Regions from separate parts of the Streptomyces sp. NPDC044719 genome, predicted to be linked through region 1. Evidence: predicted binding sites of a transcription regulator. Region 1 holds the regulator's gene; each other region holds the start of a gene.
What was found. The regulator HrcA, encoded in region 1, represses chaperone genes, less so after heat shock. The targets are predictions, from matches to a motif close to TTNGCACTCNGNNNNNCNGAGTGCNAA.
Positions count from the first base shown of each region.

Region 2: the regulator HrcA is predicted to act here: its motif matches at 1,814-1,840, upstream of groES (co-chaperone GroES).
Region 3: the regulator HrcA is predicted to act here: its motif matches at 1,006-1,032, upstream of groL (chaperonin GroEL).

Region 1 covers NZ_JBWKHE010000006.1:258,165-261,437, reverse strand. Annotated here, with positions in the region: gene AC07DF_RS24800 (DUF3097 domain-containing protein) at 1-221, opposite strand, end outside; gene AC07DF_RS24795 (MBL fold metallo-hydrolase) at 253-984, opposite strand; gene hrcA (heat-inducible transcriptional repressor HrcA) at 1,157-2,173, shown strand; gene dnaJ (molecular chaperone DnaJ) at 2,173-3,273, shown strand, end outside.
Region 2 covers NZ_JBWKHE010000001.1:366,418-369,690, reverse strand. Annotated here, with positions in the region: gene groL (chaperonin GroEL) at 1-1,242, opposite strand, end outside; gene groES (co-chaperone GroES) at 1,359-1,667, opposite strand; gene AC07DF_RS01825 (polysaccharide deacetylase family protein) at 1,885-2,577, opposite strand; gene AC07DF_RS01820 (polysaccharide deacetylase family protein) at 2,613-3,273, opposite strand, start outside.
Region 3 covers NZ_JBWKHE010000007.1:157,715-160,987, forward strand. Annotated here, with positions in the region: gene AC07DF_RS27365 (cold-shock protein) at 431-634, shown strand; gene groL (chaperonin GroEL) at 1,196-2,818, shown strand; gene AC07DF_RS27375 (NADH:flavin oxidoreductase) at 3,020-3,273, shown strand, end outside.

The sequences.
Region 1 (3,273 bases):
ACCACCCTGCCCTCCAGCAGGAAGCCGCGCGGCTCCATCGGGAACACGCGGTGCTTGCCGAAGCGGTCCTCCAGCGTCACCGTGCCCGCCTCGCACCCGATCACCGCTCCGCAGAAGCCCGACCCGGGCTCCTCGACCACCAGGCCCGGATCCGCCGGAACCTCGGGCACTGGTTTCGGCTTCTTCCACGGCGGGGTCAGGTCGGCGGAGTACTGGCGCATTCGAATGACGATAGGAGAAGGCGCACGGCGATCACCGCGACACGCCGAAACGCGCCGCCAGCGCGTCCCGCTGAGCCCGGACGAACGCCGCGTCCACCACCGTTCCGTGACCGGGCACGTACAGTGCGTCATCGCCGCCCAGATCCAGCAGCCGGTCCAGGGCGGCCGGCCAGTGCGACGGCACGGCGTCGGGGCCGGCCTGGGGCTCGCCGGACTCCTCGACCAGGTCCCCGCAGAACACCACCTCCGGATCACCCGGCACCAGCACCGCCAGGTCGTGCGCGGTGTGCCCCGGGCCCACGTTCGCCAGCAGCACCTGGCGGCCGCCGCCCAGGTCGAGCGTCCACTCGCCGGAGACCAGATGGCGGGGCGGGACCAGCCGGTCCGCCGACTCCTGGGCGACAGGCTCCGCCAGGCCGTTGCGTACGGCGTCCGCGCGCAGCTCCTCGCGGTCCCGGACGCGCGTGAGGACCGAATCCACGCCCACCGCGCCGAACACCTCCGCCTCCGGGAACGCCGCCGCGCCGAAGACATGGTCGAAGTGGGGGTGGGTCAGCGCGAGATGCGTCACACCATGACCGGTGAGTGACTGCGCCTGCGTGCGCAACCGCGTGCCCTCGGCCATGCTCGACCCCGCGTCGATCATGAGGACCGCGCCCTCACCGGCGACCAGTCCCGCCGTGCAGTCCCACACCGGGAGCCGGCACCGCCCCACCCCGGCGGCCACCCGCTCCCACCCGAGCTCTTCCCAAGTCACCGTCATACGGCGACGCTAGCGGTGACACCCGTCGCGGGCACCACAGCGCACGACCAGCCTTGCCGGGGGTGCACCCCACCGCCGTACACTGGGCCGGGGAATGCTGGCACTCGCACGCGCAGAGTGCCAGGCCACGACAGGCAGGGCAGCGAGCGGAAGACTTCTGGAGGTGTGCGCGATGCTCAGTGAACGCAGGCTTCAGGTGCTGCGCGCCATCGTCCAGGACTACGTCGGCACCGAGGAGCCCGTCGGCTCCAAGGCCCTCACCGAGCGGCACAGCCTCGGCGTCTCCCCGGCCACCGTCCGCAACGACATGGCGGCCCTCGAGGACGAGGGATACATCGCCCAGCCGCACACAAGTGCCGGGCGCATCCCCACCGACAAGGGCTACCGGCTGTTCGTGGACAAGCTGGCCGGCGTCAAGCCGATGACCGCGCCCGAGCGGCGCGCGATCCAGAACTTCCTCGAGGGCGCCGTCGACCTCGACGACGTGGTGGCGCGTACGGTGCGGCTGCTGGCGCAGCTCACGCGCCAGGTGGCCGTCGTGCAGTACCCGTCGCTGACCCGGTCGACCGTGCGGCATGTGGAGTTGCTCTCCCTCGCGCCCGCGCGTCTGATGCTCGTGCTGATCACGGACACCGGGCGGGTCGAGCAGCGTGTGGTCGACTGCGTGGCGCCCTTCGGCGAGGCCTCGCTCGCGGATCTGCGCGCACGGCTCAACAGCCGTGTCGCGAACCGCCGTTTCGCGGATGTGCCGAGTTTGGTGGAGGATCTGCCGGAGGCGTTCGAGCACGAGGACCGGGGTACGGTTTCCACGGTGCTCTCCACGCTTCTGGAGACGCTCGTCGAGGAGAACGAGGAGCGGCTGATGATCGGCGGCACCGCCAATCTCACCCGTTTCGGGCATGACTTTCCCCTGGTGATCCGGCCGGTGCTGGAGGCGCTCGAGGAGCAGGTCGTGCTCCTCAAGCTGCTCGGCGAGGCGAAGGATCCGGGCGTGACCGTACGTATCGGTCATGAGAACGCCCACGAAGGACTCAACTCCACGTCCGTCGTGTCGGTCGGCTACGGTTCGGGCGGCGAGGCACTCGCCAAGCTCGGCGTGGTCGGACCGACCCGCATGGACTACCCGGGAACGATGGGAGCGGTACGCGCAGTGGCACGGTACGTCGGACAGATCCTGGCGGAGTCGTAGTGGCCACGGACTACTACGCCGTACTCGGCGTGCGCCGCGACGCGTCGCAGGAAGAGATCAAGAAGGCCTTCCGGCGGCTCGCACGCGAGCTGCACCCGGACGTCAACCCCGATCCGAAGACCCAGGAGCGGTTCAAGGAGATCAACGCCGCTTACGAGGTGTTGTCGGACCCGCAGAAGAAGCAGGTCTACGACCTCGGCGGAGATCCGCTCTCGCAGGCCGCGGGCGGCGGCGCGGGCGGCTTCGGAGCCGGTGGCTTCGGGAACTTCTCCGACATCATGGACGCGTTCTTCGGCACGGCGTCGCAGCGCGGCCCGCGCTCGCGCACCCGCCGCGGCCAGGACGCCATGATCCGTATCGAGGTCGAGCTCGACGAGGCCGCCTTCGGTACGACCAAGGACATCCAGGTCGACACGGCCGTCGTGTGCAACACCTGCAGCGGCGAGGGCGCCGCGCCGGGGACGAGTGCGCAGACGTGTGACATGTGCCGCGGCCGCGGTGAGGTCTCGCAGGTCACCCGGTCCTTCCTCGGCCAGGTCATGACGTCCCGGCCCTGCCCCCAGTGCCAGGGCTTCGGGACCGTGGTGCCGACGCCGTGCCCGGAGTGCGCCGGTGACGGCCGCGTCCGCTCCCGGCGGACCCTGACCGTGAAGATCCCCGCCGGTGTCGACAACGGCACGCGCATCCAGCTCGCCGGCGAGGGCGAGGTCGGGCCCGGTGGCGGTCCCGCCGGTGACCTCTACGTCGAGATCCACGAGCTCCCGCACTCCACGTTCCAGCGGCGCGGCGACGACCTGCACTGCACGGTGACGATCCCCATGACGGCGGCGTCCCTCGGCACGAAGGTGCCGCTGGAGACGCTGGACGGCATGGAGGAGGTCGACATCCGCCCGGGCACCCAGTCCGGCCAGTCGATCCCGCTGCACGGCCGGGGCGTCACGCACCTGCGGGGCGGCGGACGCGGTGACCTCATCGTCCACGTCGAGGTCCAGACCCCGACGAAGCTCGACCCCGAGCAGGAGCGGTTGCTGCGCGAGCTGTCCAAGCTGCGGGGCGAGGAGCGGCCCACGGGGCAGTTCCAGCCGGGGCAGCAGGGGTTG
Region 2 (3,273 bases), on a different contig from region 1:
ACCGGAGACGATGCCCTCCTCGACCGCGGCGCGGGTCGCGGAGATGGCGTCCTCCAGACGGTGCTTGCGCTCCTTGAGCTCGACCTCGGTGGCGGCACCCACGCGGATGACGCACACGCCGCCGGCCAGCTTCGCGAGGCGCTCCTGGAGCTTCTCGCGGTCCCAGTCGGAGTCGGTGGACTCGATCTCGGCCTTGATCTGGGCGACGCGGCCCTGCACGTCGTCCTTGTTGCCGGCGCCGTCGACGACCGTGGTGTCGTCCTTGGTGACGGTGATGCGGCGGGCGGAACCGAGGACGTCCAGGCCGACCTGGTCGAGCTTGAGGCCGACCTCCTCGGAGACGACCGTGGCGCCGGTGAGGACCGCGAGGTCCTGCAGCATCGCCTTGCGGCGGTCGCCGAAGCCGGGGGCCTTCACCGCGACGGCGTTGAAAGTGCCGCGGATCTTGTTCACGACGAGGGTGGACAGCGCCTCGCCGTCGACGTCCTCGGCGATGATCAGCAGCGGCTTGGAGGCGTTGGCCTGGATGACCTTCTCCAGCAGCGGCAGCAGGTCCGCGATGGCGGAGATCTTGCCCTGCGTGATGAGGATGTACGGGTCGTCCAGGACGGCTTCCATGCGCTCCTGGTCCGTCACGAAGTACGGCGACAGGTAGCCCTTGTCGAAGGCCATGCCCTCGGTGAAGTCCAGCTCGAGGCCGAAGGTGTTGGACTCCTCGACGGTGATGACACCGTCCTTGCCGACCTTGTCCATCGCCTCGGCGATGAGCTCGCCGACCTGCTGGTCCTGGGCGGACAGCGCGGCGACCGCGGCGATGTCGGACTTCTCGTCGATCGGGCGGGCCGTGGCGAGGAGGTCCTCGGAGACGGCGGCGACGGCGGCGTCGATGCCCTTCTTCAGGGCGGCCGGGGAGGCACCGGCGGCGACGTTCTTCAGGCCCTCGCGCACGAGCGCCTGGGCGAGCACGGTCGCGGTGGTCGTACCGTCACCCGCGATGTCGTTGGTCTTGGTCGCCACCTCCTTGACCAGCTGGGCACCGAGGTTCTCGTACGGGTCCTCGACCTCGACCTCACGGGCGATGGTCACACCGTCGTTGGTGATGGTGGGAGCGCCGAACTTCTTGTCGATGACGACGTTGCGGCCCTTGGGGCCGATCGTCACCTTGACCGTGTCGGCAAGCTTGTTGACGCCGCGCTCGAGGGCGCGACGGGCGTCCTCGTCGAACTTCAGGATCTTCGCCATGGGAGCGTGAGCCCTCTTCCGGAATCTGGGATATACGGCACTGCGCCCCGGGCGCCCGGCTTATTGGAGATCGCGGGGGCCAGGGGCGCAGCTCAAAGCAATGTGCTTGGGGTGAATTACTTCTCGACGATCGCGAGCACGTCGCGGGCCGAGAGGACGAGGTACTCCTCGCCGTTGTACTTCACCTCGGTGCCGCCGTACTTGCTGTAGAGCACGACGTCGCCGACGGAGACGTCGAGCGGAAGACGGTTACCGTCCTCGAAGCGGCCCGGGCCCACGGCCAGGACGACGCCCTCCTGGGGCTTCTCCTTGGCGGTGTCCGGGATGACCAGGCCAGAGGCGGTGGTCTGCTCGGCGTCGAGCGGCTGGACCACAATGCGGTCCTCGAGCGGCTTGATGGCAACCTTGGAGCTGGTGGTCGTCACGATCCGACCTCCCCCTTCGGAGATCTCACGGGGTTAACTGTCTGAGGTGGCGACCAGGTGGATCCGTCGTCGCGGGTGCCGGACCTGCCCGTCGCTGTGTTGGCACTCTCCAGGGGGGAGTGCCAGAGCCGAGACTATGACCGTGATTAGCACTCGGTCAAGCGGACTGCTAATTGCCCGGCGGCGCGTCGGCCGGGCGGGTCTTTGAAGGCCGCCCCTACAGGTAGTCCTCCAGCCGCCCCACCCGCAGTCCCCGCCCCTCGATCTCCCCCAGCAGCCGCACGGTTCGTTCCGTCGTTGTCAGGGGATTCGTCGCGGCCGACGGCACCGAGACGATGTCGCCGGGGCGAAGGCGGGGCTCGCCGCGGGTGTACGTCAGTTCGCCGTCGGCGGACAGGGACGCCCGCCAGCGGACGATCGCCGTGATGCCGCAATCGGCGGCGGCGCGCACGGTCGTCGTGTCGTAGGTGCCGTAGGGCGGGCGGAAGAGGTGGGGGCGGATGCCGAAGCGGGTGCGGAGTTTGTGCTGCTGGCCGCAGATCTCGGCGCGCTGGCCGGCGTAGGGCAGGCCGCGCAGGGCCGGATGGTCGAGGGTGTGGTTCTGCACGGTCGCGCCGACCGCGCGCAGCCGGGCCAGATGGCCGTAGCCGGGGCCCGCGACGCTGTCCGTGAGGAACAGGCTGACCGGGAGCCGCCGTTCGCGGACGAGGCCGGCGAAGCCGGGGTCGCGTTCGGCGCCGTCGTCGTAGGTCAGGAAGACGACCGGGTCGCGGGTGCGGACCCGGTCCACGACGGGCGGCAGGCGTGCCGGACGGGTGTCGGGGCCGGCCGAGTGGGCCCGGTCCTGGCCCCGGCCGTCCGCTTCCGCCCGCTCCCCAGACGTCCCGGCGCAGCCGGCCAGCAGGAGCATGCCCGCACACAGCGCGGCAGCGGCCGGCAGCCGCCTCACAGGTAGTCCTCCAGCCGCCCCACCGCGTATCCCTCGGCCGTGACCTTGTTCAGGAAGCGGCGGATCATGTCGGTCATCGTGCCCTTCCATAGCTCACGGCCCCGGAAGTGGGTGAGGACGATGTCGCCCGGGCGCAGCCTGCGGTCCGCCTCGCGGTACTCCCAGTGGTCGGCGAAGACCTCCGCGTTCCACAGGGGGACGTACTCGATGCCGCAGGCCTCGGCGGCGCGCAGCGTCGCCCTGTCGTAGCTGCCGAAGGGCGGGCGGAAGAGGGTGGGGCGGGTGCCGTAGCGCCTCTCGATGAAGCGCTGCATGCCGCAGATCTCGCGCTTCTGCGCGCGGTACGACAGGCCCGGCATGTAGCGGTGCCGGAGGGTGTGGTTGTTCAGGACCGCGCCCCTGGCCTGCATCTGCCGGAAGTAGCGGTCGTCGTCCTTCACCAGGTAGCCGCTGAGGAAGGCGGTGTACGGGACGTCCAGGTCGCTCATCATCCGCAGGAATTCCGGGTCCTTCTCGGCACCGTCGTCGATGGTGAGGAAGACGACCTTGTCCCGGGTGGGGACGGTGGTGAAGACGGGCGGGAGGCCCAGCTCCCGGTGGCCGTCCACCTCGAAGCCCTTGCGGGTCCTGATCCTGGGCTTCTTCGCGGGGGCCGGC
Region 3 (3,273 bases), on a different contig from region 1:
TTATTACCATCGGTAACGGCCGTCACTGAGCGTTCATCGAATTGCCCCCTCCGTGAGAGAAGCGGAGGGGGCAATTCTGTGTGATTGAGCGCGGTACAGTTGGGGAACGCGATCCCGATCCCCTGATCGGGCACCCTGAATTCCTGCCGCGAGCCCGACAAGATGTAGCCAAAGTGTGTGGGTCTTTCGTGGCTTTTGTTCCCTTTGTGTGGCCCGACTTGCCCTGAAGTCGGGCGAATTCTCCCCACATTCCGGATCCTGCGCGTCCGGAATTCTCGTCCGATTGACCTGTTGCAGACGGCAGTTGGACAGATACATTCAGCCGCGGTCGACGCGTTCCGGCGCACGCCCCCAATCCGTGGGGGGTGAGGTCTGACCCGGATCCGCGAAGTGCGGATCTGTGCAAGGGCCAGTAATAGGGGAGTTAGGCATGGCTCAGGGCACCGTCAAGTGGTTCAACGCGGAGAAGGGGTACGGCTTCATCGCGGTCGACGGTGGTGCGGATGTTTTCGTCCACTACAGCGCGATCCAGATGGACGGGTACCGCACCCTTGAAGAGGGCCAGCGGGTCGAGTTCGAGATCTCGCAGGGCCAGAAGGGCCCACAGGCCGACATGGTTCGCGTGGCTGCCTGAACGCGCGACCACGACAAACCGCAAGCGGCAGGTCTTCTCTGAAGGGCCCGTACCCCCCGGGGTGCGGGCCCTTCGGCCTGCCCGGCGGGCCGGCCGGTGTGACGGTCCCCGCCCGGCGTGTCGGGCCCGCCGGGGCGGGGCGCTCGTCGAAGTCCGCCGCGCCCGAGGGTGCCCGGGAGCCCGGCCTGGTGCAGGGCGGCGAGTGTGCGCCCCGGGCTCGCTCGCGTCGGCCTCTCCAGCACCGCCGCAGGCCCTGGGCCAGGCCTTTCACGGCCTCGGCCGAGTCGCCGCGGCGCTGTCCGCGGGCTGTGACCGGGCCGGGCGCGCCCTGTTCGCCGGGGGCTGAGCGCGCCCCCGCATCTTGAGAGGCGCTTGCACTCGCCTAGGCCGAGTGCTAATCATTGCGTTAGCACTCTGAAGGTGAGAGTGACAACGTAAGGACCGGGTCGGTGAGGCCCGCAGGCCGGGTGGGGAAGGAACCCACGAGGCAAGCGAGCCGTCCGTCGCGGGCGCGGGCGCGGTCCGAAGTAATCACCCCCAGTCCTGGAGGGACCACTTCACATGGCCAAGATCATCGCGTTCGACGAGGAGGCGCGGCGCGGCCTCGAGCGCGGCATGAACCAGCTCGCGGACGCCGTGAAGGTGACGCTCGGCCCCAAGGGCCGCAACGTCGTCCTCGAGAAGAAGTGGGGCGCCCCCACGATCACCAACGATGGTGTCTCCATCGCCAAGGAGATCGAGCTCGAGGACCCGTACGAGAAGATCGGCGCCGAGCTGGTCAAGGAAGTCGCCAAGAAGACGGACGACGTCGCCGGTGACGGTACGACCACCGCGACCGTCCTCGCCCAGGCCCTGGTCAAGGAGGGCCTGCGCAACGTAGCCGCCGGCGCCAACCCGATGGCCCTCAAGCGCGGCATCGAGCGTGCCGTCGAGGCCGTCTCCGCCGCCCTGCTGGAGCAGGCGAAGGATGTCGAGACCAAGGAGCAGATCGCTTCCACGGCCTCCATCTCCGCCGCCGACACCCAGATCGGCGAGCTCATCGCCGAGGCGATGGACAAGGTCGGCAAGGAAGGCGTCATCACCGTCGAGGAGTCCCAGACCTTCGGTCTGGAGCTGGAGCTCACCGAGGGTATGCGCTTCGACAAGGGCTACATCTCGGCGTACTTCGCGACCGACATGGAGCGTATGGAGGCCGTCCTCGACGACCCGTACATCCTGATCGCGAACTCCAAGATCTCGAACGTCAAGGACCTGCTCCCGCTCCTGGAGAAGGTCATGCAGTCGGGCAAGCCGCTGCTGATCATCGCCGAGGACGTCGAGGGCGAGGCCCTGTCGACCCTGGTCGTCAACAAGATCCGCGGCACCTTCAAGTCCGTCGCCGTCAAGGCCCCGGGCTTCGGCGACCGCCGCAAGGCGATGCTGCAGGACATCGGCATCCTCACCGGCGGCGAGGTGATCTCCGAGGAGGTCGGCCTCAAGCTGGAGAACGCCACGCTCGACCTGCTGGGCAAGGCCCGCAAGGTGGTCATCACCAAGGACGAGACCACCATCGTCGACGGTGCCGGCTCGGCCGACCAGGTCCAGGGTCGCGTCAACCAGATCCGCGCCGAGATCGAGAACAGCGACTCGGACTACGACCGCGAGAAGCTGCAGGAGCGCCTGGCGAAGCTCGCCGGCGGTGTCGCGGTCATCAAGGCCGGTGCCGCCACCGAGGTGGAGCTCAAGGAGCGCAAGCACCGCATCGAGGACGCCGTGCGCAACGCCAAGGCGGCCGTCGAGGAGGGCATCGTCGCCGGTGGTGGCGTGGCCCTGCTGCAGGCCTCCCAGGTCTTCGAGAAGCTGGAGCTCGACGGTGACGAGGCGACCGGCGCCAACGCCGTGAAGCTCGCGCTGGAGGCCCCGCTGAAGCAGATCGCCGTCAACGGTGGTCTCGAGGGCGGCGTCGTCGTGGAGAAGGTCCGCAACCTCCAGGTCGGCCACGGCCTGAACGCCGCGACCGGTGAGTACGTCGACATGATCGCCGAGGGCATCATCGACCCGGCGAAGGTGACCCGTTCCGCTCTGCAGAACGCCGCCTCCATCGCCGCGCTGTTCCTCACCACCGAGGCCGTCATCGCCGACAAGCCGGAGAAGGCCGCCGCGCCCGCCGGTGGCGGCATGCCGGGCGGTGACATGGACTTCTGATCGACCCCTGGGGGTTTCCCCGGGTTGATCAACGGTCTCGCCGAGGGCGGCACTTCCTGTTCCGGGTATCCGGGCAGGGGGTGCCGCCCTCGGGCGTGTCCGGGGTCACAGCGCGGACGGGATGGCGCGGGTGGGCCGGATGGTTGAACCGCATGCCCTATGCGTATGCACATACTGTCCGGTATCCGAAGGAGCCCCTGAGTGACCGTCGCCGCCTCTCGCGCCGCTGAAATCCTGTCCCGGCCCGTCACGCTCAACGGCCTGACCGTCCCGAACCGCATCGCCATGGCGCCGATGACCCGCATGTTCTCCCCGGGCGGAGTCCCCGGTGACGACGTCGTCTCGTACTACTCCCGCCGTGCCGCCGCCGGAGTCGGCCTGATCGTCACCGAGGGCACCTACGTCGGCCACGACTCGGCCGGGCAGAGCGACCGCGTGCCGCGGTTCCACGGCGA